Regions from separate parts of the Mesocryomonas lacus genome, predicted to be linked through region 1. Evidence: predicted binding sites of a transcription regulator. Region 1 holds the regulator's gene; each other region holds the start of a gene.
The links. Region 1 encodes LexA, which represses DNA repair genes until DNA is damaged. Its sites were predicted from a motif close to TGTTCNNNNTGTGTTCNG; they were not measured.
Positions count from the first base shown of each region.

Region 2: ACZLZQ_RS03725 (YifB family Mg chelatase-like AAA ATPase) is a predicted target of LexA. The motif match lies at 5,653-5,670, and genes of this name have one in related genera.
Region 3: ACZLZQ_RS19925 (PA0069 family radical SAM protein) is a predicted target of LexA. The motif match lies at 2,880-2,897, and genes of this name have one in related genera.
Region 4: parE (DNA topoisomerase IV subunit B) is a predicted target of LexA. The motif match lies at 1,765-1,782, and genes of this name have one in related genera.

Region 1 covers NZ_JBUZWF020000004.1:526,174-533,656, reverse strand. Annotated here, with positions in the region: gene gltX (glutamate--tRNA ligase) at 1-934, opposite strand, end outside; gene ACZLZQ_RS16725 (ComEC/Rec2 family competence protein) at 1,056-3,569, shown strand; gene lexA (transcriptional repressor LexA) at 3,822-4,511, opposite strand; gene ACZLZQ_RS16715 (molybdopterin molybdotransferase MoeA) at 4,616-5,830, opposite strand; gene moaC (cyclic pyranopterin monophosphate synthase MoaC) at 5,818-6,291, opposite strand; gene trpC (indole-3-glycerol phosphate synthase TrpC) at 6,288-7,118, opposite strand; gene trpD (anthranilate phosphoribosyltransferase) at 7,115-7,483, opposite strand, start outside.
Region 2 covers NZ_JBUZWF020000001.1:804,340-811,822, forward strand. Annotated here, with positions in the region: gene ACZLZQ_RS03710 (adenosine kinase) at 64-1,077, shown strand; gene ACZLZQ_RS03715 (PQQ-dependent sugar dehydrogenase) at 1,165-2,307, shown strand; gene ACZLZQ_RS03720 (HD-GYP domain-containing protein) at 2,530-3,906, shown strand; gene ACZLZQ_RS03725 (YifB family Mg chelatase-like AAA ATPase) at 4,032-5,564, opposite strand; gene gshB (glutathione synthase) at 5,742-6,695, opposite strand; gene ACZLZQ_RS03735 (YraN family protein) at 6,824-7,249, opposite strand; gene rsmI (16S rRNA (cytidine(1402)-2'-O)-methyltransferase) at 7,246-7,483, opposite strand, start outside.
Region 3 covers NZ_JBUZWF020000006.1:183,435-190,917, reverse strand. Annotated here, with positions in the region: gene ACZLZQ_RS19940 (F0F1 ATP synthase subunit B) at 1-25, shown strand, start outside; gene ACZLZQ_RS19935 (F0F1 ATP synthase subunit B) at 37-519, shown strand; gene rnhB (ribonuclease HII) at 815-1,480, opposite strand; gene ACZLZQ_RS19925 (PA0069 family radical SAM protein) at 1,669-2,826, opposite strand; gene ACZLZQ_RS19920 (glycosyltransferase family protein) at 2,947-3,480, shown strand; gene moaB (molybdenum cofactor biosynthesis protein B) at 3,597-4,148, opposite strand; gene ACZLZQ_RS19910 (4-(cytidine 5'-diphospho)-2-C-methyl-D-erythritol kinase) at 4,145-5,065, opposite strand; gene ACZLZQ_RS19905 (tetratricopeptide repeat protein) at 5,071-7,008, opposite strand; gene ACZLZQ_RS19900 (polyprenyl synthetase family protein) at 7,240-7,483, opposite strand, start outside.
Region 4 covers NZ_JBUZWF020000004.1:286,448-293,930, reverse strand. Annotated here, with positions in the region: gene glnA (type I glutamate--ammonia ligase) at 1-287, shown strand, start outside; gene ACZLZQ_RS15585 (alpha/beta hydrolase) at 863-1,759, opposite strand; gene parE (DNA topoisomerase IV subunit B) at 1,947-3,998, shown strand; gene ACZLZQ_RS15575 (hypothetical protein) at 4,130-4,738, shown strand; gene ACZLZQ_RS15570 (DEAD/DEAH box helicase) at 4,978-6,567, shown strand; gene ACZLZQ_RS15565 (TfoX/Sxy family protein) at 6,612-6,983, opposite strand; gene sufA (Fe-S cluster assembly scaffold SufA) at 7,002-7,373, opposite strand.

The sequences.
Region 1 (7,483 bases):
CATAGGTGCCGCTGATAGCGTTCAGCTTGGCGAAGTCGAAGCGCGCCGCACCCTTGTTGATGTCGGGAATGTCGAACCAGGAGACCATCTCGGCCTCCGTCATGATCTCGGTGTCGCCATGGCTCCAGCCGAGGCGGACGAGATAGTTCTTCAGTGCTTGCGGCATGTAGCCGAGCGCGCGGTAGGCATCGACGCCGAGCGCGCCGTGGCGCTTTGACAGTTTTGCGCCGTCCTCGCCGTGGATCAGCGGGATATGCGCCATGACAGGCACGTCCCAGCCCATCGCCTGATAGATCAGCGTCTGGCGCCCGGCATTGGTCAGGTGGTCGTCGCCGCGGATGATGTGGGTGACGCCCATGTCGTGGTCGTCGACGACGACGGCATGCATGTAGGTCGGCGAGCCGTCGGAGCGCAGCAGCACGAAATCGTCGAGATCGCGGTTGGGGAAGCGGACCTCGCCTTGCACCTGGTCGTGCACGACGGTCTCGCCCTCCTGCGGGGCCTTCAGCCGGATCACCGGCTTGACGCCCTCGGGGGCCTCGGACGGGTCGCGGTCGCGCCAGCGGCCGTCATAGCGGGGCGGCTGCTTGTTGGCGCGGGCGGTCTCGCGCATCTCCTCGAGCTCGGCCTGGCTGGCATAGCAGCGGTAGGCCTTGCCGGCGGCGAGGAGTTGTTCGGCGACCTCGCGGTGGCGGGCGGCGCGCTCGAACTGCGAGACCGGCGGCTCGTCGGCGTCGAGGCCGAGCCAGGAGAGGCCCTCGATGATCGCGACGACGGCGGCCTCGGTCGAGCGCTCGCGGTCTGTGTCCTCGATGCGCAGCAGCATCTTGCCGCCCATGCGCCGGGCATAGAGCCAGTTGAACAGCGCGGTGCGGGCGCCGCCGATGTGCAGATAGCCGGTCGGCGAGGGCGCGAAACGGGTGACGACGGTCATGGCGGTTCCAGTGCGGCAAATGGGTGCGGACGCACGATCTTTGCGGTCGGCTTTTCCGTGGGGCTGTGTAGCATAGGCCGGGAGAGAGACAAGGCAGGGCCCGGTCGCTTCGGAGGCAAGCATGGCCATCGCCGACGCAGCAGAGCCGAGGGCTGGCGGGCGACGCCGGAGAGGCCTGTGGCGCCGGCTCCTCGGCCTGACAGGAGATGCCCGGTCAGGCAAAGGCATCGCGCTCGGCAGCCGTCTGAGGAACACAGGTGCCCGCGTCGTCGCTTGGATGATCCGGCAGCGCGAGATCGAGGCGGAGGCGCGCAGCGGCTTCTTCCTGGTGCCGGGCGGGATGATGCTCGGCATCGCTCTGTTCTACGCCGCAGGGTGGCGACCGCCGATCCCCGTCGCGGTTGCTGCTTGCCTGCCGCTGCTCCTCGGCGCGGTGATGCTCGGCCCGCGCAAGGCGACGGGCGCGGCGTGCCTGCTGGCGGGTTTCGTCGCCGCGGGCTTCGGCTTGTCCGGCTATGAGCTGGCGCGGACGAAAACCGTTCTCTTCTCAGGCGAGGCGACGGTGCGGATCGTCGGCCGTGTCGAGGGACGCGAGCTGGACGAGCGGGGGCGGCTGCGCTACCGCGTGGCCATCGAGACCACCGAGCGGCCGGTGCTGTCGCGCCCGCCGGGGATCGCCGAGATTCTCGTTTCCAGCCGGCACACGCCGATCCCCGTCGGCGGCCGCTATGCCGGGCTGGTGCGGCTGCGGGCGCCGTCCGGCCCCGCCTTTCCCGGCGGCTACGACTTCAGTTTCGGCAACTACTTCGACGGCGTCGGCGCCAACGGATTTGCCTTGGGGCCGCCGGATCCGCCGGGAGCCGGCGCAAGCCCGACGGGGAAAGCCGCCGGCGAACGTATCCTGGCGCTGCGGCTGTCGATGAGCGAGCGCATCCGCAGCGTCATCGGCGGACCGGCGGGGACGGTAGCGGCGGCGCTCATCACCGGCGACCGGGCCGGCATTCCCGACGAGATCGAGCTCTGGCTGCGCACCACCGGCCTGTCGCACGTGCTGTCGATCTCCGGCCTGCACATGGCGCTGGTCGCGGGGTTTGCGATGTTCCTCGTGCGCGCCGGCCTCGCGGCGATTCCGGGCGTCGCGCTGCGCTGGCCGATCAAGAAGTTTGCGGCGGTGGCGGCGCTCGGTGCCGTCACTTTCTACATCCTCCTGTCCGGGCGGAACGTCGCGGCGGACCGCTCCTACCTCATGCTGGCGATCATGCTGGTGGCGATCCTCGTCGACCGGGCGGCGATCACGCTGCGCAGCGTGGCTCTCGCGGCGATCGTCGTCCTTTCGATGACGCCGCACGCGCTGGTGACGGCAAGCTTCCAGATGTCGTTCGGCGCGACGGCCTCGCTCGTCGGCGTCTACGGCCATGTCGCGCGGGCACGGGCGCGGCGACAGGTGGACGCGCCGCCGGCGGGTCGGGCGAGGCGGCTCGTGGTGTTCCTGATCGGGCTCGGCGCCTCGTCGCTCATCGCCGGCACCGCGACGGGCCCGTTCGCGTCCTATCATTTCCAGCGGATGGCGCCTTTCGGCCTGTTCGCCAATCTTCTGGCGCTGCCGCTGTTCTCGGTGTGGATCATGCCACTGGCGCTCTGCGCGGTCGTCGCCATGCCTTTCGGCCTGGATGCTGTGTTCCTGATCCTGATGGGGCAGGGATTGAAACTCGTCTTCGGCATTGCCCACTTCCTGCACGACCATCTGCCGGACACGCCGACCGGGCTGCTGACCCCGGAAGGACTGGTGCTGCTGTCGCTGGCGCTGCTGCTGGCCTGCTTCCTCGCCAGCGGCCTGCGTTGGCTGGCCTTGCCGGTGGCCGCGCTCGGGCTCGTACTGGCGCCGGCGACAGGGCCGCGGCCCGAACTCCTGGTGTTCGAAGACGGACGCGAGCTGGCGCTGATCGGGGCGGGGTACGTGCTGATGCCGTTGCGGCCGAAGCCGAACGCGTTCGTGCTGACGCAGTGGCAGAGGGCTTTTCCGGACGGCGCTCAGCCGCTGGACACAGGCGTGCCATCGCGCGCCGGCGTGCGACCGGACGCCGGTGTGCCACCAGACCCGAGTGCGGCGGGATTTCGCTGCGAAGCTTTAGAGCCAGAGGGTGGTGTCGCGACCAAGAGATCCTCGCCCTCGGCTGCCGTCCCTCAACTCTTACGGTCGACGCCGCCGCTCACTGGCGAGCCCGCAGCGCCTGTCATCGACGGAAAGTCGTTGACGCCGGCAGTACCGGCCGTCCCGGCGAAGCGGGCGTCCCGGCCGATGCGGATCTGCCGGGCGACGACGCGGAGCGGGCTGAGGGTGGTCTGGACCGACGATTATCGCCAGATCGGTACGGCTTGCGACAGCGCGGACGTCGCCATCGTCGCACGGGCGGCGCGGCGCGAGGCGTGCCGCTCGGGCGCCGTGCTGGTGACGCTGCGCACGCTGCGGCGGACCGGTTCGCTCGCCATCTCCCGCTCTGCTGCAACGGGCCACGCCGAGATCTCCGCCTCGATCGCGCCGGTGCCGGAGCCGTGGCAAGTGCAGCGGCTGGCACCTTGGCCGGAGACCTGGCGGCGGGCGGTTGAGAGTACGCCGGAGAAGCCGCGGCCGTGATGCGGGGCGTTGGGATGCAAGGTTAGGCGTTCGCGGGCGGCCCCCTCATCGGCCTGCCGGCCACTTCTCCCCGGAGGGGCGAAGAAGGCGGTTTTGAGCGTGGCGGCAGGGGTGCTGCCGGCGTCGGATGCTCGCGGGGCCGACTAGATTCTTCTCCCCTGTGGGGAGAAGGTCGCGGCAGCGGGATGAGGGGGGCGGCGCGGGGCTTGTGGGTGGGCCCCCGCAACGCCGCTAACCGCCCCCCAGCCCGCCTCAGTATTTGCGGATCAGGCCGACGAGCTTGCCCTGGACCTTGATGCGCTCGGAGCCGAAGCTGCGGGTCTCGTAGGCGGGGTTGGCGGCCTCGAGCGAGATGGTGTCGCCGCGGCGGCGGAAGCGCTTGAGGGTCGCCTCCTCGTCGTCGACGAGGGCCACCACGATCTCGCCGCCTTGCGCGGTGTCGCCCCGGCGGATGACAACGGTATCGCCGTCGAGGATGCCGGCCTCGATCATCGAATCGCCCTTTACCTCCAGCGCGTAATGCTCGCCGCCGCCCAGCATGTCCGGCGGCACGAAGATCTGGCTGCCGCTCTGCTGGATGGCCGAGATCGGCACGCCGGCGGCGATGCGGCCCATCAGCGGGATGCCGACCGGTTCGCTGTCGTTGGCGGCCGGGCGAATGCGCTTGGGCAAAGGCTCGACGGACGTCTCCGCGATGGGCTCGCGGCGGGGCGCGACGGGCTCGGCGTCGGCGCTTTTTGCCTTGGCCGGCGCGACCGAGTCCGGCAGCTTCAGGACTTCCAGTGCCCGGGCGCGGTTCGGCAGACGGCGGATGAAGCCGCGCTCTTCCAGCGCGGTAATCAGTCGGTGGATGCCGGACTTGGAGCGGAGATCCAGCGCATCCTTCATCTCGTCGAAGGACGGCGGCACGCCCAGTTCCTGCAATCTCCCATGGATGAACATCAGGAGATCGTGCTGCTTGCGCGTCAGCATTTCCGGCGATCCTTGTTAAAACAAAACCTGAACAAAGCTATCTGTTCTAGTTGTGTTCTGCAAGAGCCGGAAGCTTAGTCGAGCGCGATGTAGCGGCAGGAATCGCCGGATTTGGCCGCTGGCGCATGGGGTTCTCGCAAGAGGAGAACATTGGCCCGGGCATAGACCGAGAGGAGCGACGAATCCTGGCGCCCGAAAGGCGTGACGATCGGCACGACCGCCTGCGATTCGCCAAGCGTCGCCCGGATGAAGTCGGCGCGCTGGTCGTTCGCCGGCATGTCGGCACCGAGGATGGCCTCGCGGTAGAGCGGGCTGGCCGGGGCGCCGGTAAGGGCATGAACGAGGGGCTTCAGGAACAAGGTCGCGGCGACCATCGAGGAGGCGGGGTTGCCGGGAAGGCCGATGAGCCGGGTGCGGCCGATGCGACCGGCCATCAGCGGCTTGCCCGGCCGCATGGCGACCTTCCAGAAATCGAGCGCGACGCCGCGGGCGGCGAAGACCTTGCCGACGAGGTCGTGGTCGCCGACCGAGGCGCCGCCGATGGTGACGAAGATGTCGACGGCGTCGGTGACGGCGCGGTCGAGGAGGGCGCCGATCTCGGCCTCGTCGTCGCGGGCGATGCCGTAGTCAAGCGCCTCGCCGCCGGCGGCCTCGACCATGGCGGCGACCCCGAAAGTATTGGAGGCGACGATCTGCGAGGGGCCGACCGGCTCGCCGGGCATGACCAGCTCGTCGCCGGTGGCAAGGATCGCGATGCGCGGACGGCGCAGCACGGTGAGCCGCGGATGGCCGCCGCTCGCCGCCAGGGCGATCGTGCCGGCGCCAAAACGCGTGTTCGCCTTGATGAGCGTGTCACCCTTCGAGAAGTCGGCGCCGGCCTTGCGGATGTGGCGGCCGCGCATGGCTGGCTCCAGCGGCAGCATGGTGGTGACTGTGGGCCGCTCGGCGTTCTCCTGGATGAGGATCGCATTGGCCCCGTCCGGCACCGGCGCGCCGGTGAAGATCCGGACGGTCTCGCCCGGAGCAACGCTGCCCTCGAAGGCGCGCCCGGCGGCGGATTCGCCGATGACCGTCAGCGGCTGGAAAGGGCCGGCCGTATCGTCGGCGCGCACGGCGTAGCCGTCCATGGCGGAGGCGTCAAAGTCGGGCTGGGTGCGCAGAGCGGGCAAGTCGGCGGCAAGGATGCGGCCGCGCGCAGCGCGCAGCGGCACGGTCTCGGTCTCCTTCACCGCGACGGCGTCCTGCATCAGCGCGGCGAAGGCGTCGGCGACGGAAATCATGCCGACCAGTCACCGGAGCGGCCGCCGGATTTGGCAAGCACCCGGATCGCGGAGATCTGCATGCCGCGATCGACCGCCTTGGCCATGTCGTAGATGGTGAGGCAAGCGACGCTGACGGCGGTCAGCGCTTCCATCTCGACGCCGGTCTTGCCGCTGAGGCGGACCGTCGCGGTGACGCGCAGGCCCGGCAATGCGGGCTCGGCGGCGATGTCGACGGCGATCTTCTCCAGCATCAAGGGATGGCAGAGCGGGATGAGGTCGGCGGTCTTCTTGGCCGCCATGATGCCGGCAAGCCGCGCGACGGCGATGACGTCGCCCTTCTTGGCGCCGCCGGCCTCGATCAGCGCCAGCGTCTCGGGGAGCATCAGCACCAGGCCCTCGGCGCGGGCCTCGCGCACGGTCTCGGCCTTGTCGCCGACATCCACCATGGTGGCGGCGCCGGTGGCGTCGAGATGGGTGAGGGCGGTCATGCGGCAGTTCCTGCGTTCGCCGAAGTAAAGGAAGCGGGGCGGGCGAGCAGGGCGCGGGTCGCGGCCTCTACGTCCGCCTTTCGCATCAGGCTTTCGCCGACGAGGAAGGTGGCGATGCCGACGCGGCCGAGCCGGGCGCAGTCCGCCGGGGTGAAGATCCCGCTCTCGCCGACGAGGATGCGATCGTCCGGCACGAGGGCCGACAGCCGCTCGGCGGTGGAGATGTCGGTCTCGAAGGTCCGGAGATTGCGGTTGTTGACGCCGAGGAGCGGCGAGCGGAGTTTCAGCGCGCGCTCGGTTTCTGCCTCGTCGTGCACCTCGACCAGCACGTCCATGCCGAGGTCCATCGCCACCGCCTCGAGCTCGGCGGCGCAGCTGTCGTCGATCGCGGCCATGATGAGGAGGATCGCGTCGCCACCCCAGGCGCGGGCTTCGAACACCTGGTAGGGGTCGAACATGAAATCCTTGCGCAGCGCCGGCAGAGAGCAGGCGGCGCGGCCCTCGGTGAGGAAGCTCGGCTGGCCCTGGAAGGACGGCGCGTCGGTGAGGATGCTGAGGCAAGCGGCGCCGCCGCGCTCGTAGGCACATGCGAGAGCTGGCGGATCGAAATCGGCGCGGATGAGGCCTTTCGACGGGCTGGCCTTCTTGATCTCGGCGATGAGGGCGACGTCGCCCGCCGCGTGCTTGCGGCGGATCGCCTGCGTGAAGCCGCGCACCGAGTCGGCGGCGCGGGCATGAGCCTCCATCTCGGCCAGTGGCAGGCGCGCCTTGGCGGCGGCGATTTCTTGGCGCTTGTAGGTCTCGATCGCCTTCAGGATGTCGGTCATGCCGGTTCTCCGATGCGCTGGGTGACGCCGATCAGCCGGTCGAGCGCCGCGCGGGCCTTTCCGGTATCGACCGAAAGGCGGGCGGCGACAAGGCCTTCGGCAAGGTCTGCGGCATGGCCGGACATGACCAGCGCGCCGGCGGCGTTAAGGAGGCAGATGTCGCGATAGCCGCCGGGAGCGCCGTCGAGAACGCCGCGAAGCTTCTCGGCGTTGTGGACGGCGTCGCCACCGCGGATCTCCGACAGGTCGGCACGGGCAAGGCCGAACTCTTCCGGCTCGATGGCGAAGCGGGAGATGACGCCGTTGCGGAGGGTGACGACATCGGTCCGGCCGCAGACGGTCATCTCGTCGAGACCGTCGCCATA
Region 2 (7,483 bases), on a different contig from region 1:
CGACGTCTCGCCTTGCCGTCCCATTCCCGCTAAGGCATGCGGCAACGAGATGAGGATCGTACCATGACCGAATACGACGTGCTGACGATCGGCAATGCCATCGTCGACATCATCGCCCAGAGTGACGACGCGTTTCTCGTCTCGCACGCCGTGCAGAAAGGCGGCATGACGCTGATCGACGCCGCGCGGGCGGAGGCGCTCTACGGCGCGATGGGCCCGGCGGTGGAAACCTCCGGCGGCTCGGCGGCAAACACGGTGGCTGGTGTCGTCAGCCTCGGCGGCACCGGCGCCTACATCGGCAAGGTCTCGCGCGACGCGCTCGGCACCATCTTCACCCACGACATCCGCGCCCAGAAGGTGCGCTACGACACCGCGCCGCTCTCCGGCGAGCCCCCGACCGCGCGCTCGATGATCCTCGTCACGCCGGATGGCGAGCGTTCGATGTCGACCTTCCTCGGCGCCTGCGTCGAGCTCGGCCCCGACGACATCGACGAGGCACTCGTCGCCGCGGCCAAGGTGACGTATTTCGAGGGCTATCTCTGGGATCCGCCGCTGGCCAAGGAAGCGATCCGCAAGGCGGCCGCGATCGCCCACGCCAATGGCCGCGAGGTGGCGATGACGCTGTCGGATGCCTTCTGCGTCCACCGCTACCGCGCCGAGTTTCTCGATCTGATGCGCTCGGGCACGGTCGATATCGTCTTTGCCAATGAAAGCGAGGCGCTGGCGCTTTACGAAACCGACGACTTCGCCCTGGCCTTGCAGCGGATCGGCGAAGATTCCAAGCGCTTGGCCGCGGTTACCCGCAGCGAGAAGGGCTGCGTGATCGTCGAGGGCGGCAAGACGACGGAGGTCGCGGCAGCGCCGCTGGCGCGGCTGCTCGACACCACCGGTGCCGGCGACCTCTTCGCCGCTGGCTTCCTGCGCGGCTACACCGCCGGACTGCAGCACCAGCAGAGCGCGATCCTCGGGACGATCGCCGCCAGCCACATCATCGAGCAGATCGGCCCCCGCCCGCAGCAGCAGTTGCAGCGCCTGCCGGCGGCCCGCGCGATCCTCGACACCATCGCCGCGGCATAAAGCCGGGATCACGATAGCGCCAGAACGCTTGGCATCGGTCGAGGCCGGACAGAGGTAGGAAGGACCAGCCCCTTTCAGGAGACCTCGATGACCCGGTTCCTTCTCCTCGCTTTCGGTGCCACCGCGCTGTCCGCTGTACCGGCCGTTGCCGTCGACCGTTCCGTCGACAGCGAGGCAGGGGCCCTGCGGGTGACCACGCTGGCTGAGGGCCTGAAGTCGCCCTGGGGCATGGAGTTTCTGCCCGGTGGCACGCTTCTCGTGACCGAGAAGGGCGGCACGCTGCGTCTTGTCTCCACAGAGGGAACCGTCAGCGAGCCGATCGACGGCTTGCCGGAGATCGATGCGGGCGGCCAAGGCGGGCTTCTCGATGTCGCGCTCGACCCGGATTTTTCCGAGAACCGCCTGGTCTATCTCAGCTATTCCGAAGCGGGCGATGGCGGCAACTCGACGGCGGCCGGCCGTGGCGCGCTGTCTGCAGACGGCAGCAAGATCGAGAACTTCCAGAAGATCTTCACCCAGCTGCCGAAATATGAGGGCAGCAAGCATTTTGGCTCGCGCATCGTCTTCGGTCCCGAGGGCCATCTCTTTCTCGGCCTCGGCGAACGTTCCGACACGCCGATCCGCGAGGGGGCACAGAGGCTCGACAACCATCTCGGCAAGGTCGTGCGGATCAACCGCGACGGCACGGTGCCGAAAGACAACCCGTTCGTCGGCACCAAGGGCGCCTTGCCCGAAATCTGGTCCTACGGGCAACGCAACATCCAGGGCGGCGCCCGCCACCCCGAGACCGGGGCCATCTGGTTTTCCGAGCACGGCCCCAAGGGCGGCGACGAGGTGAACGTCGTGGAGCCGGGCCGGAACTACGGCTGGCCGGTCGTCTCCTACGGCGTCAACTATAACGGCACGCCCGTCGGCTCCGGCCAGGCGACCGGCGAAGGCCTCACCCCGCCCATCCACCAGTGGACGCCGGTGATCGGCGCGTCCGGCATGGAGTTCTACACCGCCGACACGATCCCTACGTGGAAAGGCAGCGCCTTCTTCGGCGGCCTCGCGAGCACCGATCTCGTCCGCCTCGGTCTCGACGGCACGAGGGTGACGGGCGAAGAGCGCCTTTTGAAGGAACTCGGCCTTCGCATTCGCGATGTGAAGCAAGGTCCGGACGGCGCGCTCTACGTATTGGCCGAGGACAGCGGCGAAATCCTGCGCATTGCGCCGGAGACCGCTGGCTAGCCGGGCGGCGGACCATGGCCTGGGATGTCGGCGGGAGGGTGACCCACCATCTCCGCGTCGGCGCCAAGCCATAGGCGACGCCGATGTTCTCGCCGGCCGATCGATAAAAAGCTTAGTATTCGTAAGGCTTTCACCATTATGGCAAGACGGCGGCAGCGCGATACGCTGCCTTAATCCTCGGAGGGCAGAAAGGGCAGGATCGCCCTTAAGGACTCCGGACTCATGCCCTCCCCGATCGATGCCGCCGTCGCGGATCTCAGCCCGTCCGACCTCCTCTGTGCCCTCAGCCACGCGCTCGACCTGACGGAGGGTCAGCCGGTCGGCCACTGCGTTCGCGCGACGTGGATCGGCATGAATGTCGGCCGCGAGATGGGGTTGTCGGAGGCCGAGCTCTGGGAGCTCTACTACGCCGTCATGCTGAAGGACCTCGGCTGCTCGTCGAACGCGGCGCGCATCTGCGAACTCTATCTCGCCGACGATATAGGCTTCAAACGCGACTTCAAGACGGTCAGCGACAGCCTGCCAAAGGTCCTTGGCTTCGTCTTTTCGCATACGGGCCCGAATGCCGGTCTGACAGAAAGGCTCCGGACCATCCTGAGGATCATGAAGGGGGGCGGCGAGATCGCCAACCGCCTGATCGAGACCCGCTGCCAGCGCGGTGCCGAGATCGCGGCGCAGCTGCGCTTTCCCGACGCCGTGTGCCGGGCGATCCACTCGCTCGACGAACACTGGAACGGCGCGGGCCGTCCCGATCATCTGGCCGGCGATGCAATCCCGGTCTATGCGCGTATCGCCCTCCTCGCCCAGGTCGTCGACGTCTTCCACCGTTCCGACAGCCGCGCGGCGGCGATCGCCGAGGTCACGGCCCGCACCGGGACCTGGTTCGATCCCGCGGTGGCCGCCGCCTTTGCCCGGGTCTCCCTTTCGGAGGACTTCTGGGCCATGCTGGACGCGCCCGACGTCGATGCAGCGGTTCGCCGGCTGGAACCGCGCCGGGCGGTGATCGTCGTCGACGAGGATTATCTCGACGACATCGCCCGCGCTTTCGCGCAGGTGATCGACGCCAAAAGCCCCTTCACGTCGGGGCATTCCGAGCGCGTCGCCGTCTATGCCGACATGATTGCCACCGAGATCGGGAAGCCTGCCGGCGAGCGGCGCTGGCTGAAGCGTGCGGCGCTTCTGCACGATATCGGCAAGCTCGGCGTCTCCAACGCGATCCTCGACAAGAAGGGCCCGCTCGACGAAGCCGAGTGGCGGTCGATGCGCGACCATGCCGCCATGTCCGAGAACATCCTGCAGCGGGTTCCCGCCTTCGCCGCCATGGCGCGGATCGGCGGCGCTCATCACGAGCGACTCGACGGCAAGGGTTATCCCCGCGGCCTCGCCGGCGCCGAGATCGATTTCGAGACCCGGATCGTCAGCGTCGCCGACGTCTTCGATGCCCTGACGGCCCATCGCCCCTACCGCGCGGCGATGACAATCGACGCCGCGCTCTCGCTGATGCGGCGCGACGTCGGCATCGCCTTCGATCCGGCCTGCTTTGCTTCGCTCGAACGCGCTCTCGCCGGCATCGAGAACGATCTGGCCCGCGCCGCCTGAACTGCGGGCAATCGCTGCCGCGCTCGTGGAAGCACTTCTGGCGATCCATGCGGTAAGGGCTGCCGCGCGGCCGTTCTTGATACATGCGACGTCGCTCCGGGCGCATAGGCGGGATGCACCGCCCCTCACGCTGCCGCCCTCAGCCGTTCGCCGGCGACGCGGTAGGAGATCGCCTCGGCCAGATGCACGCGGCGCACGGTGTCGTCGCCATCGAGATCGGCGAGCGTCCGGGCGACTTTCAGAATGCGGTGATAGGCGCGGGCCGAGAACTTCATCTGCTCGGCCGCATCAAGCAACAGGCGGGCACCCGGCTCGTCCGGCGCGGCGACGGTTTCGATGAGCGCGGCCGAACAGGTGGCGTTCACCGTGGCGGCGGCCATTCCCAGCCCCTCGTACCGCTCCCTCTGGATCAGGCGGGCCGCTTCGACGCGCGCCTTCACGGTCGCCGACGTTTCCGCCGGCACCGGGCGGATCAGATCGAAGGCGGTGACCGCCGGCACGTCGACGCGCAGGTCGATCCGGTCGAGCAGCGGTCCGGAGAGGCGCGCTTGGTAATCCGCCGCGCAGCGCGGGCCGCGGGCGCAGGAATGCCCTGGCTCCCCCGCCATGCCGCAGCGGCACGGGTTCATCGCCGCGACCAGCTGGAAATGGGCGGGATAGGTGACGCGATGATTGGCCCGGGCGATGACGCTCTCGCCACCCTCGAGCGGCTGGCGCAGCGAATCCAGCACCACCGGCGAGAACTCCGGCAACTCGTCGAGGAAGAGCACGCCACGGTGCGCCAGCGACACCTCGCCCGGCCGCGCCCGCAGCCCGCCGCCGACCATCGCGGCCATCGAGGCGGAATGATGCGGCGCGCGGAACGGCCGACGGTCCGACAGCTTGCCGCCGGCAAGCTCGCCGGCGATCGAGGCGATCATCGAGACTTCCAAGAGTTCCCGCGGCGTCAGCGCCGGCAGGATCGACGGCAGGCGCTGCGCCAGCATCGACTTGCCAGAGCCCGGCGGCCCGATCATCAGGAGGTTGTGGCCGCCAGCGGCGGCGATCTCCAGCGCCCGCTTGGCGACGATCTGGCCCTTGATCTCAGAGAGGTCGGCGAGATTTTCGGGCGCGGCGCGGATTGCCGGCATCGGCCGCGACAGAACCTGGGTGCCCCGGAAATGATTGGCGAGCTGGATCAGGCTGCGCGGGGCGATGATCGGCATGTCGGCGCTGGCCCAGGCCGCCTCCGAGCCGCAGGCCGCCGGGCAGATCAGCCCGAGGCCGAGGGCGTTCGCGCCCATCGCCGCCGGCAGCACGCCGGCGACCGAGGCGATCATGCCGTCGAGCGAGAGCTCGCCCAGCACCATGAACTCCGCCAGCGCATCGGAGGGGATCGCGCCGAGCGCCGCCATCAGCCCGAGCGCGATCGGCAGATCGTAGTGCGAGCCCTCCTTGGGAAGGTCCGCCGGCGCAAGATTGACGGTGACCTTTTTCGGCGGCATCGAGAGGCCCGAAGCGTGCAGCGCCGCCTGCACCCGCTCGCGGCTCTCGGCCACCGCCTTGTCCGCGAGCCCGACGATCTGGATGCCGACCTTGCCGGGCGCGATCATCACCTGCACGTCGATCGGGATGGCGTCGACGCCCTGGAATGCCACCGTCCTGACCCGAGAGACCATGCCGCGCCCCACCCGAAAGGCGCGCAGCGGGGTTGCACCCCGCTGCGATCACCACAACCGGACGCTAGCCGAGATCCCATATTGCGACAAGAACAGGCAGGGAACAAAGACGGTGGGCAGCCACCGAGATCCCGCGGCTCCTCAGGGGTACGCCAGTCGCCCTCCCTGATCCTGCACTCAGCTCCGGGTGGCGGAAACCTTGGTCTCGATCGCGTCCCAGAGGAGGCTGGCGATATCCGCGCCGCCAAAAGCCTTCACCTCCCGGATGCCGGTCGGCGAGGTGACGTTGATCTCGGTGAGGTAGTCGCCGATCACGTCGATGCCGACGAAAAGGAGGCCCCGCTCTTTCAGCGCTGGCCCGATCCGGGCGCAAATCTCGCGCTCGCGCTCCGTCAACTCCGTCGCCTCGGCCCGGCCGCCGACATGCATGTTGGAACGGGCATCGCTCTCGGACGGCACGCGGTTGATCGCGCCAGCGAACTCGCCGTCGACGAGGATGATGCGCTTGTCGCCCTTGCGCACGTCCTGGAGGTAGCGCTGGACGATGAACGGCTCGCGGAAGAGGAGGCCAAAGGTTTCGAGGAAGGAGGTGAGGTTGCGGTCTTCCTTGGTGATGTGGAAGACGCCGGCGCCGCCATTGCCGTAGAGCGGCTTCATGATGATCTCGCCGAACTCGGCGCGGAAGGCGGCGACCTCCAGCGGATCCTTGGTGATCAGCGTGTCCGGCATCAGGTCCGGGAACTCGGTGACGAAGATCTTCTCCGGCGCATTGCGCACCGAGGCGGGGTCGTTGACCACCAGCGTCTTCGGGTGCACCCGCTCGAGGATATGCGTCGAGGTGATGTAGGACATGTCGAAGGGCGGGTCCTGGCGCAGCAGCACCACGTCGGTGTCGGCCAAGTCGATGCGCTCGATCGGCCCGAGGGTGAAGTGGTTGCCCTCCTCCTCGCGCAGTTCCATCCGCTCGGCCCGCGCCGTCGCCCGGCCGTCGCGCATCGACAGGCGCTCGGGCGTGTAATGGTAGAGGCTATGGCCGCGCCGCTGCGCTTCCAAGGACAGCGCGAAAGTGCTGTCGCCCTTGATCGAGATCGACGAGACATGGTCCATCTGGACCGCGACGGTAAGGGCCATGGGGCACTCCTTCGGGCATGGTTCGCAGGGGAGGTAGCGGGGATGTGGCCCGCTGGCAATCGGGACGACGGTGAAGGGTGCGCATCGAGTCCTGTTGCGAGCGGCTTCCGGCAGTGTCGGGCTGACCCTCACCGCCCCCGCCAGGCGTCCTTCACGTGCACCGGCCAGCGCCGCGGCAGGACGGCGACGATGTCGAAGCGGAGGCTGAGGCGGGCGTGGTCGCGCTGGCGGGCGAGCCAGAGGTCAGCGGCGGCCTCGATGCGGCGCTGGGCGGCCGGGCCGACCGAGTCCATCGCGGCGTTCAGCGTCGCGCGCGCCTTCACTTCGACGATGGCGACGAGGTCGCCGCGGCGGGCGATGAGGTCGATCTCGCCGAGCGGCGTGCGGTGGCGGACGGCGAGGATGCGATAGCCTTTCAGGCGAAGCGCCCAGGCCGCCAGCCATTCGCCGCGATGGCCCTTGCGGAACCGCTGCCGCCGCTCGCCCTCGCCGGACGACGCAGGCGCCGGCGACGGGCGGGCGGGCCGCGATCCGGCGGGCGGGGCGGGCTTCATCCCGGCGTCTTCAGCTGCAAGGCGCGGGCGTAGAGGTCGCGGCGGGAGAAGCCGGTGAGACGGGCCGCCTCCTGCGCGGCCTTGGCCGGCTTCATCTCCGCCATCAGCCCGGTGAGGATGGTGTCGGCGTCGGCCTCGCTCGCGGCCGCCTCCGCGGCCGGCGGGGCGATGCAGACGACGATCTCGCCGCGCACCCGCTCCATATCAGCGAAATCGGCGGCGAGCTGCGACAGC
Region 3 (7,483 bases), on a different contig from region 1:
CGCCGTGCGCGCCGTGCGCAGCTAAGGAGACCGGCGTTGGACAACACATTCTGGGCCCTCGTCGCCCTCATCATCTTCCTGCTCGTCGTCGCCTACTTCAAGGTGCCGGGGATGATCGCCAAGGCGCTCGACGCGCGTTCGGCGAAGATCCGTTCGGACATCGAGGAAGCCCGCGCCCTTAAGGAAGAAGCCAAGCAGCAGCTCGCCGAATACCAGCGTCGTCGCCACGACGCCGAGATCGAAGCCCGCGAGATCGTTGCCGGTGCGCAGCGCGAGGCTGACGGCCTGCTCGAAGAGGCCCGCGTCAAGAGCGAGGAATACATCACCCGCCGCTCCGCCATGGCCGAGACCAAGATCGCCCAAGCCGAGGTTGACGCAATCACCGAGGTCCGCCGCTCCGCCGTCGACATCGCCGTCGCCGCCGCCACGCGGATCCTCGCCGAGCGCAGCCAGAACGGCACCGAAAGCGCTCGCTTCGTCGACGAGGCGATCGGCGACGTCCGCCAGCGCCTCAACTAGGCTCAGCTTTCCGCAGTGATCGAACGCCGCTCCGAGAGGGGCGGCGTTTTTGTTTGGGTGGATTGTCGGCAGTTGGTCGACGCTTCCACTGACGGCAGCAAAGCTTCTGAAATCGTTCGACATGACAGGGTGCGGCCGCTCGCCTCCCTCTGCCCTGCTGGGCATCTCCCCTTCAAGGGGGGGAGATCGGCAGTCGCGGCGCTGGCGATGATCGATCTCCCCACCTGCGGGGGAGATGGCCGGCAGGCCAGAGGGGGGTGCGTGCGCCGCCAACCTGCCGAATTACCCGCAGCACCTACACCAGCAGCAGTTCGCCCTGGCGGATCGGGCTGAAAGTCATGCGGTGGAAGACGCAAGGGCCGTGCGTCAGCAGCGCGGCGAGGTGCTGCGGTGTGCCGTAGCCCATGTGCTGGCTGAAGCCGTAGGCGGGGTAGCGCGCGCAGACCCGCGCCATCATCCGGTCCCGCGTCACCTTGGCGACGATCGATGCAGCGGCGATGGACAGGCAGCGCGCATCGCCCTTCACCACGGCCGTCGCGCGCAGTCTGAGGGACGGCGGAACGTCATTGCCATCGATCAGCGCATGGCATGGCGGCTGCGCGAGACCGCCCTCCGCCCGCCGCATGGCCAAAAGCGTCGCCTGACGGATGTTGACGCGGTCGATCTCGGCCGAACTCGCCGACCCGATGGACACGGTGGCGACCCGCAGGATGTCGGTGAACAACCGCTCGCGATCGTCAGCGCCAAGCTTCTTGGAATCGTTCAGCCCATCGGGGATCTGCTGGGGATCGAGGATCACCGCCGCGGCGACGACGGGCCCCGCCAGGGGGCCCCTTCCCGCCTCGTCGATTCCCGCCACGAAGCGTGCACCCCGCTCGAACCTCTCGGTCTCGATGCGGAAATCCGGCACCACGACGAGCGTAGGCAAAGAAGCGGGAGAATCGGAGGGTCGGCGAGCCATGGTGCGGCCAGACTCGCGCATTCTCCGATTCTCCACAAGGCTCGGTGTCGCTCCGGGGTGAGAACGCACCGAGCGTCGCCGGCCCAAGGGGGCGGCCGGCGATGTCGTAGCCCTGCCTCAGCCCCCTCGGGACATCGCTGGGCTTATTTGATCACGCCGGAGCCCGCAGGCCACGACGCCTTCAAGTCTCAGAGCAACGACAGCTGCACACCCGCCTGCCGCGGCGGGGTGAAGAGGTCGGTGCGCAGCTGCGGACGGGTCTCGTTCAGCCCAAGCCTCTTCACCGCGATCTCGAACCGCCGCTTGATCTGGAAAGCGTAAGGCCCGGTGCCCTTCAGCCGCTTGCCCCACTCGGCATCGTAGTCCTTGCCGTCGCGCATCGAGCGCAGCAGGGACAGGACGTGCCGGTAGCGATCGGGATAGTGCGTCAGCAGCCAGTCCTTGAAGATCGGGCTGACCTCCAGCGGCAGGCGCAGGAGGACGTAGCCGACGTGCTTGGCCCCCGCCGTGACGGCGGCATCGAGCAGGCGCTCGATCTCGTGGTCGGTGAGGCCCGGAATGATCGGCGCCGTCATCACCATGGTCGGGATCCCCGCTTCGCTCAGCGCCTTCACCGCCTCCAGTCGCTTCGCGGGCGTTGCCGCCCGCGGCTCCATCGCCCGCGCCAGCGTGCGGTCGAGCGTCGTGATCGACAGGGCAACCCGCGCGAGGCCCTTGGCGGCCATGCGGGAGAGAATGTCGATGTCGCGGGTGACGAGCGATGACTTGGTGACGATGCCGACCGGATGGTTCGCCGCCTCCAGCACCTCCAGCACCTCGCGCATGATCTTCCAGCTCTTCTCGATCGGCTGGTAGGGATCGGTGTTCGTGCCGATGGCGATCGAGCGCGGCTCGTAGCCCGGCTTGGCCAACTCACGCTCGAGCAGCTCAGCAGCGTTCGGCTTGGCGAAGAGTTTTGATTCGAAATCGAGCCCCGGCGACATGCCCATATAGGCATGCGTCGGCCGGGCGAAGCAGTAGACGCAGCCGTGCTCGCAGCCGCGATAGGGGTTGATCGAGCGGTCGAACGAGATGTCGGGCGAGGAATTGCGGGTGATGATGGTCTTCGGCTTCTCGACCTGCACGTCGGTCTTGAACGCCGGCAGCTCCTCCAGCGAGTTCCAGCCGTCGTCGTAGGCGCTGCGCGCGAAGGGCTCGAAGCGACCCGTCGGGTTGACCCCGGCGCCGCGGCCCCGCCGCCGCTCGAAGCCGACCCGGAGGCCGGATTCGGCGATGATGTGGTTGGCGATGTCGACGCCGTTCGGCGAAGCGAAGGCAGCGCGGTCTGCGGTGATGACGTCCTGCATGGGAAACCTTCCGAACGTTCGTTCAGCTGTGACCTAAAACCTAGGATTCCGATGAGAACATTACAAGAACAAAATACACCGTGGCTGGCGAGGGCGCGACAGATCGGCTAGAGCGGTGACATGCTCACCGTGCTCATCGACGCCGCAGAAGACCCGAACGGGCTTGCCCTCACGCTCTCCACCCTCGTTGCGGGGGCGGTCGAAGGGCTGGTGCGCGAGGTGGTGGTGATCGACCGCGGGCTCGACGACGCGACGCGCAAGGTCGCCGACCACGCGGGCTGCCGCATCGTCTCGGGCGAGACGCTGCCGGCGATCGTCGGGGCGGCGAAGGGCGACTGGCTGCTGCTGCTGGAAACCGGCTCACGGCTGTCGCTCGACTGGATCGACTCGGTCAACGCGCATATCGGCGAGGTCGAGTTGCAGGCGAAGACGCCCCGCGCCGCCCGCTTCTCGCGCGCCCCGCGCGATCGCCAGAGCTTTCTCGCCCGCTTCACCGGCCGCCGCACGGCGCTTGTCGAGGGCCTCCTTCTGACGAAGACGCAGGCCCGCGGGCCCGCCAGCCGCAGCGCGACGCTCGAGGATATCGGCAAGGGCCTCGCCACATCAGCGCTGGAGGCGACGATCCGGCCGCGGCAGCGGACGCGCCGGTCCTAATCACCAGGTTCGGTCGCCGAGCGGAAGGCTCGAGCCAGCTCCGTCGATGAAGACGGCTCCCCTATGACCCTCTTCCGATGGGATGAGTCCACCCCATCGGAAGCTGATCCGCTGGTCTACGAAGAGGTCGCTTCGCCCGCTCCACGGCGCAGGTGCTCGTCGAGGCGCGGCATGATCTCGACGAAGTTGCAGGGCTTGTGCCGGTAGTCGAGCTGGGCGGCGAGGATCAGGTCCCAGCCATCGCGGCAGGCGCCGGGCGAGCCCGGCAGCACGAAGACGAAGGTGGAATTCACCACGCCGCCGGTCGCCCGCGACTGGATCGTCGAGACGCCGATCTTCTCGAAAGAGACGCGGTGGAAGATCGCCGAGAACCCGTCCATCCGCTTCTCGAAGATCGGCTCCAGCGCCTCCGGCGTCACGTCTCGGCCGGTGAAGCCGGTGCCGCCGGTGGTGATGACGACGTCGATGGCGGCATCCCTCGACCAGGCGAGAACCGTCTCGCGAATGGCGCCGACGTCGTCCGGCACGATCTTCCGGTCCGCCAGATGATGTCCGGCCGCCGTCAGCCGGTCGGCGAGCGTCGCGCCCGACTTGTCGTCGTCAAGGCTCCTTGTGTCGGAAACCGTCAGCACGGCGATCGACAGCGGCAGGAAACTTCTCTCGGTCATCTCGGTCTCTCCTGAAGGCTTGCCGGCTTCAACCGCGTGGCGACGACCCACCAGTCCGGCTGGACGGCAGCAATGGCATCGGCAGCCACTTGCGCCGATGCCACTGTATCGAACAGGCCGAACACCGTCGCGCCGGAGCCGGACATCCGCTGCAGAACCGCCCCGGCCTGCCGCAGCGCCGCCGCGGCCTCGGCGATCACCGGCACCAGCGCCATCGCCGGCGGCTCGAGGTCGTTGCGGGTTTCACGGAGATAGGCGGCGAGCGCCTCGAGGCCTGCGAACCCTCCCGCCGGCAGCGGCGGCAGCGGCGGGTTGGCGCGAACGTCGAGGGCGCGAAAAACATCGGGCGTCGAGACGGCGATGCCGGGATTGACGAGGACGCAATCGATTTCGGGGAAACCGGCGAGCGGCTTCCCGACCTCGCCGACACCTTCGACGAGCGCCGGGACACCGTCGAGGCACATCGGCACGTCGGCGCCGAGCGACAGCGCCGCCCGGCGCAGCGGCTCGCGCAAAGCGGGAGCGGCCGAAACCACCCGCGCCAGCACCGCGGCGGCATCCGCCGAGCCGCCGCCGATGCCGGAGGCCACCGGCAGCCGCTTGTCGAGGTGAACCGCGACGGGGGCGAGCGTCATGCCCGCCTCCGCAGCGACGGCGCGGGCGGCGGCAAGCGCCTTCAGGATAATGTTGTCGTGCGGCGCGCAGGCGCCCAGCACGGCGGCATAGCGGCCGGTGATTTCGAGGCTATCGGCATCCGCCGGGGCAAAGCTCAGGCTGTCGCCGATCTCGGCAAAGGCGACGAGGCTCGACAGGCTGTGGTAGCCGTCCGCGCGCTGCCCGGTGACGTGCAGCGCGAGGTTGATCTTGGCGGAAGCCGGCAGGTCGCGGCCGGACAGGCGGACGCGAGGCTGCGTCATGCCTGTCAGTTCGGCGTGGCGCCAGCGGGCGCCGGCACGGCACCGGGCGCCGGCGCGGCGTCGGGCGCCGGTGCGGCCTTCGGTGCCGGCGTGGCGTTCGGTGCCGGCGTGGAGTTCGGTGCCGGCGTGGCGTTCGGTGCCGGCATGGCCTTGGGGTCGGCCTTGGCCGGCTGCGCCTTCGTCGGCCCGCCAGCGCTCATGTCCGCCTTGCGGTCATCCGCCGGCAAACCGTCCTTGATCTTGGCCTCGATCTTGGCGACCTCCTCCGGCTCGGGCTTCGGATCGCCGACCAGGGCGCGGGCCCACTGGAAGCGCGCCTCCCGCTCGCGGCCGACGCGCCAGTAGGCATCGCCGAGATGGTCGTTGATGGTCGGGTCCACCGGCGTGATCAGCACCGCCCGCTCCAGCTGCTCGACCGCGTCGTCATAGCGCGCGAGCCGGAAATAGGCCCAGCCGAGCGAATCGATGATGTAGCCGTCATTGGGGCGCAGATCGACGGCGGTCTTGATCATGCCGAGACCCTTGTCGAGGTTGCGGTTCATGTCGACCCAGGAATAGCCGAGATAGTTCAACACCTGCGGCTGGTTGGGCGAGAGCTCCAGCGCCTTGTTAAAGTCCGGCTCGGCCTTGTCCCACTGCTTCAGCCGCTCGTTGGCGATGCCGCGCTTGTAGTAGAGGTTCCAGGTCTCTTCCTTGCGCTCGACGGCGAGCGTCACCGCCTTGTCCAGCACCTTGGCCGCCTCGCCGTACTCCTTGTCGGCGGCGACGACATCGGCAAGCGCCAGATAGGCCTGCAGGTCGTCGGGATAGGTCTCGACGGCACGGCGCAGATGCGCCTTCGCCTCGTCCTTGCGCTCGGCGGTGTACATGTCGAGGCCGATCTGCAGCTCGGCCGTGCGGCGGAACGCCGAATCCTGCGGGATCTGCTGGTAGAAAGCGATAGCGTCGTCGAGCCGCTTGGAGCGCTCGGCAATGCCGGCGAGCGCGGTCAGGAGGCCGGGATTGTTCGGCGCCAGCGTCCGAGCGAGCTGGAAATAGAGGATTGCCACCTGCTGGCCTTCGCCGCGGTTGATCGCCTGGCCGAGAATGTAGAGCGTCTCCGCCGCGCCTTGCTGAACACTGGCGATCGACGGCGCGATCTTCTCGTCCTTCTCGATGCGGCCCTTCAGGTCAAGCAGCGGATCGTAGTTCTCGGCAAGGTCGAGCCCGCGGGCGAGCGCGGCGAGCGCCGCGTCCTTCTTGCCCGCGCCGATCTCCAGCCGCGCCAAAGCTTCGGCCGAGGCGAGATAGGCGTCGGGCGAGGTCTGCGCATTGGCCTTGTCGTCGAGCACCTTGGCAAAGAACGTCCGGGCCGCATCCGTCTTGCCGCCGAAGCTGGCGATCAGGCCGGACTGGTAGTTGTTGAAGATCGGGTACCACTCGGCCCCGTCCAACTCCTTCAAGCGCGCCAGCGCATCGTCGAACTTCTGATTGCCGGCATCGGCCCAGGCCGACAGCTGGCCGAGCAGCAGCGCATCGAGATCGCTCGGGTTGACGATGTCGAACTCGGCCATCGCCGGCTCGAACTTGCTCTGTTTCAGGAAATCGACGCCGAGCGCGATGCGGGCCACCTTGCCGGCATCGGGCGCATCGCGCAGCTTGGCGGCGAGATCGATGCCCTCGCGGAACTGGCCGGCGGCGAGAAAGGCGAACATTGCCTCCTGCTGCAGCATCTCAGAGGTCGGGTCGAGGTCCAGTGCCTGGCCGAAATAGCCGGTGGAGGCGTTGAGATCGCCGTCGATCTGCGCCGACTTCGCCGCCAGATACGCTCCGGAGAGCGACTGGATCAGCGGCGGCTGCACGATCGCCGCGGGCTTCGGCGTCTCGGTGCCGGCGGCATGGGCGGCGGGCACGGCGGCGGCGCTGAGCGCGAGGACGAGGGCAAGCCGGGAAATACGCTGCACGAGGAAATCCTTTGATGGGCGGATATCGTCTGGCCGGCTGCCGGGTTCTGCCCGGCCTCGCCTGCTGCGATTCGATCGAATGGCCCGCCACGCCGAAGACGCGGCCATTGCTCTCATTGTTCTGTTAGAATGACCATATTGCGACCGTTTCGCCAGAGCCGGCCGATCAGGCCGCGCGCACGTCTGCGTTGACCACCGGTCCCGGCGGCGCATCCCCGCCGGAAAACCGTGTCAGTTGACCCGGTCGATGCAGAATTCCACGACGTCGATCAGCGCATCCCGGCTCGGCGAGCGCGGCAGCGCAGCGGCCGCCGCATAGGCGATCTCGCCGAAGCCGCGGGCGCGCTCGATGGTCGCCTCGATCGCGCCGTGCCGGTCAAGGAGCCGCTTGGCCTCGGCGAGCGCGGTATCGTCGTTGACACCCTGCTCCATCGAGTCCCGCCAGAACGCCTGCTCCGCAGTGTCGCCCTGACCG
Region 4 (7,483 bases), 240 kb from region 1:
TGCTGATGGCCGGCCTCGACGGCATCAAGAACAAGATCCACCCGGGCGAAGCCATGGACAAGGATCTCTACGACCTGCCGCCGGAAGAGTTGAAGCAGATCCCGACCGTCTGCCGCTCGCTCCGCGAAGCGATGGAAAACCTCGACTCCGACCGCGAGTTCCTGAAGGCCGGCGGCGTCTTCGACGACGACCAGATCGACGCCTTCATCGAGCTGAAGATGGCCGAGGTCCTGCGCTTCGAAATGACCCCGCACCCGGTCGAGTTCGACATGTACTATTCGCTGTAGGTTTTTCGCTTGCGGTGACGAAGATGAGGGCCTCCGCTTCGGCGGGGGCTTTTTTTTGATGGAAACTTGACTGACGGTCGTGTCGAGAAGGCGTGGTTTTGTATGGCCGTGACCACGCTTGACGTTGGGAGGTCCATCTCTCAGCTCGTCATCCCGGCCTTGAGCCGGAATCCATTCCTCCGCGCCGCGGCGGATGGTCCGCTGCAGAAGGGAATGTCGGCCCTCCCGGCCTTGTTCGACGGTTTGGAATCGATCCCGGATCAAGTCCGGGATGACGAACGGGAAACGGTCATGGCCAGAAGAGGTCATTCTGGACGCCCGTGACGAGGCCTGCCATCGGGAGCAGACCTCTCAATTTCGTCATCCCGGCCTTGAGCCGGGATCCATTCCTCCGCACTGAGGCGGATGGTCCGCGGCGGAAGGGAATGTCGACCGTCACGGCGTCGTTCGACGGTTTGGCATGGATCCCGGATCAAGTCCGGGATGACGAACTTTGGGTGTTCGTGGGCCTCTCAGCAGGCAATACTGGTGTCCAGAACTGGCGTCGCCTTGGGGATCGACGCCAACCGTCTGAGTCAGTCCATCCGCTGGAAGAGCCAGTTCAGCGTGTCGCGCCAGTCCAGCATGCGCAAGGGCGTCCCGTGGTTGCCGCTATCGAAGGACACGAACCGGACGGGGTAGCTTTCCGCCCGCAGCGCCGCGTAGACGGCTTTGGCGCGGTCCCAGGCGAACACCTTGTCGCGGGTGCCGTGTGCCAGCACCAGCGGCACGCGGTGGGCACCGGCCGCCTTGCGCATGGCGGCAAGCTTGGCCGGCGGGGTGTTGGCGCTGAGCATTACGAGGCCGTCGACGACGCCGATGACGGCGGGGTCGCCGGCAAGGTCCCAGCAGAACTCGGCGCCCATCGAGGCGCAGGCGAGGACGATCGTGGCGGTCGGATGATCTCGGCCGAACCCCTCGACCAGCGCGCCGATCCGGGCCATGTCCTGGCCCAAGAAGCTGCCGGCATCGGCGGTGACGTAGAGGCCGCCGGCGCGCTGCATCAGGTTTTTCAGCCGGTTGAAATTGCCGCCGAAGCTGCGGTCGTTCATGCCGAGGCGGCGGTCGCCATTGCGGCCGTGGACGAAGAGAACGATCGTCGTCGGCGCCTTGGTGTCGCCGACCGTCATGATCTTCAGCGGGCCGGCGGGCGTCTGAACCACGCTCTCCGCCTGGCTTCGCAATGGCGCGAGATCGACATAGGCCGGCTTCACCCGCCGCTCCGGGATCTCGTCGCGGTCGTCGATATCGCGCTTCTCGGAATAGTCGACGTCGATCTCGGCGCCGCCGTCGAGGATGGCGGTGAGTCGCGGATAGGCGAACAGCGCATCCTTGAACGGCGCCAGCGGCGGAGGGCCTGCCGCCGCGGCGGTGGCGAGGAGCCCACCGAGCATGCCGGCGAGAAGGGAGCGTCTGATGGCGTGTCCGGACATGTGAACGTCCTTGCCGTGTTCAGCGTGTTTTGCAAGTCACGCGAGGGCGAAAACCTGTTGGTTAACCCCGCTCTTTCGGCGTTTGTGGGCCGCATCGCCTTGAAGAACATTTCGTGAAAGTGTAGCTCCAAGGCATGGCATTCTCCTTCGCCCCCGACGTCCGTCGCAAGGCGGCTTTCAGGTCCCCATGAGCGACGATCTCTTCTCCGGCGCCGCTGCCGCCAAGGTCCGCGCGCCGAAGGCAGCGCCGCGGCCGAAGCCGGTCGACCCTTTGCGGGCGGCCTTTGCGGATGCCGTCGACACTTCGGGATCGAACTATACCGCCGCCGACATCGAGGTGCTCGAAGGGCTGGAGCCGGTCCGGCGCCGCCCTGGCATGTACATCGGCGGTACCGACGAGAAGGCGATGCACCACCTCTTCGCCGAGGTGATCGACAACTCGATGGACGAGGCCGTCGCCGGCCATGCGAACTTCATCGAGGTGGCGCTGGAGGCCGACGGCATGCTCGCCGTGTCCGACAATGGCCGCGGCATTCCCGTCGATCCGCACCCGAAATACAAGAACCGCTCGGCGCTCGAAGTCATCATGACGACGCTGCATGCCGGCGGAAAGTTCGACTCCAAGGTCTACGAGACCTCCGGCGGCCTGCACGGCGTCGGCGTCTCGGTGGTCAACGCGCTGTCGTCGCGCCTCGAGGTGGAGGTCGCCCGCAACCGCAAGCTCTACCGCCAGGTCTACGAGCGCGGCGTCGCCGTGACCGAGCTGGAAGAGGTCGGCGAAATCCAGAACCGCCGAGGCACCCGCGTGCGCTTCCTGCCGGACACGCAGATCTTCGGCGCCAAGGCGGCTTTCGATCCGGCGCGCCTTTTCGCCATGGCGCGGTCGAAGGCTTACCTCTTCGGCGGGGTCGAAATCCGCTGGTCCTGCGACGCCTCGCTGCTGCCCGCCGACGGCAAGACCCCTGCCCGCGCCACCTTCCATTTCCCCGGCGGCCTGAAGGACTATCTCGAGGGCTCGCTCGGCGACGAGCAGCGGATCACCTCGCAAAGCTTTGCCGGGCGGACCGCGAAGCTTTCCGGCCACGGCGCGGTCGAGTGGGCGGTGAGTTGGACCGGCGGCGACGGGTTTGTTCGCTCCTACTGCAACACCATTCCGACGCCCGAGGGCGGCGCCCACGAGGCGGGCCTGCGCGCCGTGCTGCTGCGCGGCCTGAAGGCGTTTGCCGAGGTCTCCGGCAACAAGCGGGCCTCGGTGATCACCGCCGACGACGTGATGATCACCGCGTCCGCGATGCTGTCGGTGTTTATTCGCGAGCCGGAATTTGTCGGCCAGACGAAGGACCGGTTGGCGACAACGGAGGCCCAGCGCATCGTCGAAAACGCGCTGCGCGACAGTTTTGACATCTGGCTTGCCTCCTCCCCGCAGGACGCCGCCAAGCTGATCGACTGGGTGGTCGACCGCGCCGACGAGCGGCTGCGGCGGCGCCAGGAGAAGGAAGTCAACCGCAAGAGCGCGACGCGCAAGCTGCGTCTGCCGGGCAAGCTCGCGGACTGCTCGCAGAGCGGCGCCGCTGGAGCCGAGCTCTTCATCGTCGAGGGCGACTCCGCCGGCGGCTCGGCCAAGCAGGCGCGCGACCGCGCGCGGCAGGCGATCCTGCCGCTGCGCGGCAAGATCCTGAATGTCGCGAGTGCCGGGCGCGAAAAGCTCGGGGCCAACCAGCAGATTTCGGACCTCATCCAGGCGCTTGGCTGTGGTACCAAGGGGCGCTACCGCGAAGAGGACCTGCGCTATGAGCGCGTGATCATCATGACGGACGCCGACGTCGACGGCGCCCACATCGCCTCGCTGCTCATCACCTTCTTCTATCAGGAGATGACCGACCTCATCCGGCAAGGCCACCTCTTCCTCGCCGTGCCGCCGCTCTACCGTCTCGCCCAAGGTGGCAAGGTGGCCTATGCGCGGGATGACAAGGACCGCGAACGGCTGATGGCGCGCGACTTCAAAGGCAAGGGCAAGGTCGAGGTCAGCCGCTTCAAGGGCCTTGGCGAAATGTTGCCGTCGCAGCTGAAGGAGACCACGATGGACCCGAAGAAGCGGACGCTGCTGCAGGTGGCGATTGATGAGACGCCGGAGATCGGCACGGCCGATGCGGTGGATGCGCTGATGGGCAACCGTCCCGACCTGCGCTTCCGGTTCATCCAGGACCGGGCTGCCTTCGCTGTCGATCTCGACGTATAGTCTTTCGTCGGCGCTGGAAATCAGTGCCGGACACGCCATCAAACGACATGCTCGTCCGTTATAGGATCGACGACAGGCTTTCCGCCAAGCCGACCGTCGGGACACGAGCCGCCAGAGCAGGGAATGAAACCATGACCCACCGCACCCGCCTTTTCGCTGGCATCGCAGTGTTCGCGCTCGGACTTGGCGCCGCCTCGGCGCAGGAAACACCGGGCGCTGCCGCGCCGGCACCGGCGGCGCCGACAGCGCCCGCCCCTTACACCCCGCCAGCGGCGGCCCCTGCCGAGCCCGCCGCTCCGGCAGCACCCGCGCCCGCTGACACGGCGGCTGCGCCCTTGCCTGCCGCCGACGATGCGGTGGCCGCTGCCATCGCCAGCCTGCCGACCGGCATTGAGGACGTGCAGGTGGTCGGGCCTTGGATCGACGGCGACAAGAGCGGCGTCTGGCGCACCGCGATGGTTCAGGTCGGCACTGGCGATAAGGAAAACTATCGCTTCTTCATCCAGCAAGTGGAGAAGGCCGCGGGAGTGGCGACGGTTCTGACCTCGACCGAGATCAAGGAAGTCACAGGGGTCAATGGGTCCATCGTCGGCTACCGCGCGGACGAACCGACCGAGGGTGACACGACCGGACTGACCCTCTTCTTCGACATCGTTCCAAGCGACGGCGAAATTGCCGAGACCTACGAATTGCACTTCCAGGAGGATCGGACCTACACTTTCGGTCCTTCGACGAACTGAACTCCGGCAATTGGCGAAGGCTCGGCAAGTGCTGCCTTCGCCGACTAACGGTCGGATGCTGTCTCCGGCGGACGACAATCTGAACAGTTGTACCGCTTAAGCATGTGAAACCTCGGAAGGCCTCCTATATAGGCTGGGAGGTTGACTTGAAAAAGCCTACGCCGTATCGCCCATGCTAGACACGGGCGGATCGAGGCGTCCGACCTCACCCTTCGTCAATCGCGAGATTACACAGCTCAATGCTATTTTCCGAACTGGGCCTCAGCGCCAAGGTTCTCGCTGCCGTGGAAGCCGCCGGCTATACCGAGCCGACCCCGATCCAGGCCCAGGCTATTCCGCATGCGCTGGAAGGCCGAGACGTGCTGGGCATCGCCCAGACCGGAACAGGAAAGACCGCCTCCTTCGTCCTTCCTATGCTGACACGGCTCGAGAAAGGCCGTGCCCGGGCCCGAATGCCCCGCACTCTCATCGTCGAGCCGACGCGCGAACTCGCTGCGCAGGTGGCGGAAACCTTCACCAAGTACGGCAAGGACCAGAAGGTCAGCATCGCCCTCCTCATCGGCGGCATGTCCTTCGGCGAGCAGGACAAGGTGATCGACCGTGGCGCCGATGTGCTGATCGCGACGCCGGGTCGTCTGCTCGATCATGTCGAGCGCGGCAAGCTCCTGATGACCGGCGTCGAGATCCTCGTCATCGACGAAGCCGACCGCATGCTCGACATGGGCTTCATCCCCGACATCGAGCGGATCTGCAAGATGATCCCGTTCACCCGGCAGACGCTGTTCTTCTCGGCGACCATGCCGCCGGAGATCACCCGCCTGACCGAGCAGTTCCTGCAGAACCCGGTCCGCATCGAGGTAGCCAAGGCTTCTTCGGCGGCTTTGACGGTCGAGCAGAAGGTCGTGGCGTCGCAGAAGGAGGACTTCGCCAAGCGCGAGACGCTCCGCAAGCTGCTGCGCAGCCAGGACGACATCACCAACGCCATCATCTTCTGCAACCGGAAGATCGACGTGGCCTCGCTCTTCCGGTCGCTCGAGAAGCACGGCTTCTCCGCCGGCGCGTTGCATGGCGACATGGAGCAGCGGGCGCGCATGACGATGCTGCACAATTTCCGTGAGAACAAGCTGCAGCTGCTGGTGGCGTCCGACGTCGCCGCGCGCGGGCTCGACATTCCCGCCGTCAGCCACGTCTTCAACTATGACGTCCCGATCCATGCCGAGGACTACGTCCACCGCATCGGCCGCACCGGTCGCGCGGGTCGCTCCGGCAAGGCTTTCACTCTGGTGACGTCGAAGGACAAGAAGCACCTCGATGCCATCGAGAAGATGCTGGGCCTCGAACTGCCATGGCTCGACGGGAACGTATCCGACCTTCCCGCCGTGATCGCGGCCGAGACGGCAAGCGAGGAGCGTCCGGAGAAGCGGGCCGGCGGTCGCAAGAGCGCCAGCGGGACGACCCGCCGTCCGCGGGCGCCGCGCGTCATCGAGGCCGTTGCCGAGGATGACGTTCCCCTCGAGGCAGTCTTGTCGGCGCCGACGGTCGATGCGCCACATGTCGAGGTGGAAGCGCCTGTCTTCCTGCAGCCGCCGATCATGGAGCCCCGTGCGGTTGAGCCGGCCCCTGCGGCAGTGCCGGTTGTTGCTGCGCCCGTTGCGTCTTCCCGTCAGCAGCAGCCTCGGGGCGGCAACGCCTATGGCGACGCTCCGAACCGCGAACGTGGCGGCCGCGGCCGGTCGGATGACGGCGGCCCCTCGCCGATCGGCTTCGGCGACGACACGCCGGCTTTCATGCTGATCGAAACGGGCATGCTGGCCAGCAGCGAAGCCTAGCTCACATCACGTCGAACGAGAAAGGGTGATGCTCCCAGCGGGCGTCACCCTTTTTCATGGGCTGTTCGGCGATGAAAAGGTTCGCGCGCCGGCCTCGCGGCGCTGGCGCGGCGGGCTGCCGCAAGGGCGAGGCGCGACCAGTAGGCGGCGCTGTCGCTGTCCTCGAAGGCTTCGTCTGGCAAGGTGGAATAGGGCATTGCGACCGGCGTCTTGCCGGAGCGGGCATAGTGCCATCGCCGGCTGCCGGCGTCGGCAAACTCGCCTGCGGTAACACTGTCAACTTTCAGCATGAGCTCACCGCCGACCACGATGGCGACGATCAAGCCGTCGGCGTAGATCCCCTGTCCGCCAAACAGTCGGCTGATCCGGATTGGACCGATTGCTGCGAAGAGTTCGTGCAGCAGCTCCGGGTCCAAAGGAGACGTCCCCGCGCTTTAGTTGGCGCGGGCTTCCAGCACGGAGGCATCTGCCGGCGTCAGCTCAACTGACTCACCACAACCGCAAGCGGAGGTCTGGTTGGGGTTCTTGAAGGTGAAGCCGGACCGGAGCGTCGTCTCCTCGTAATCCATCTCCGTCCCCAGGAGGAACAGCACGGCTTCCGGAGCGATGTAGACGCGCGCACCGTCCTTCTCGACGACGTCCTCGAACGGCTTGGTCGAGGTGGCGAGGTCGACGGTGTACTCCATCCCGGCGCAGCCGCCCTTCTTCACGCCGATCCGCAGGCCGAGCGCTTCCCGGCCAGCGAGGATGGAGCGAACGCGAAGCGCTGCGGCATCGGTGAGGTTCATCACGGCAAAGCGGCTCATGATGGCATCCTTTCAAGAGTCGAAGTGGCCGAGCGATGGCCACTCCGAAAATGGGCCTTATTCAGCCCCGGCGCAAGCAGTGCCGGGGCACCAGCCGCGCGTCGGCAAGC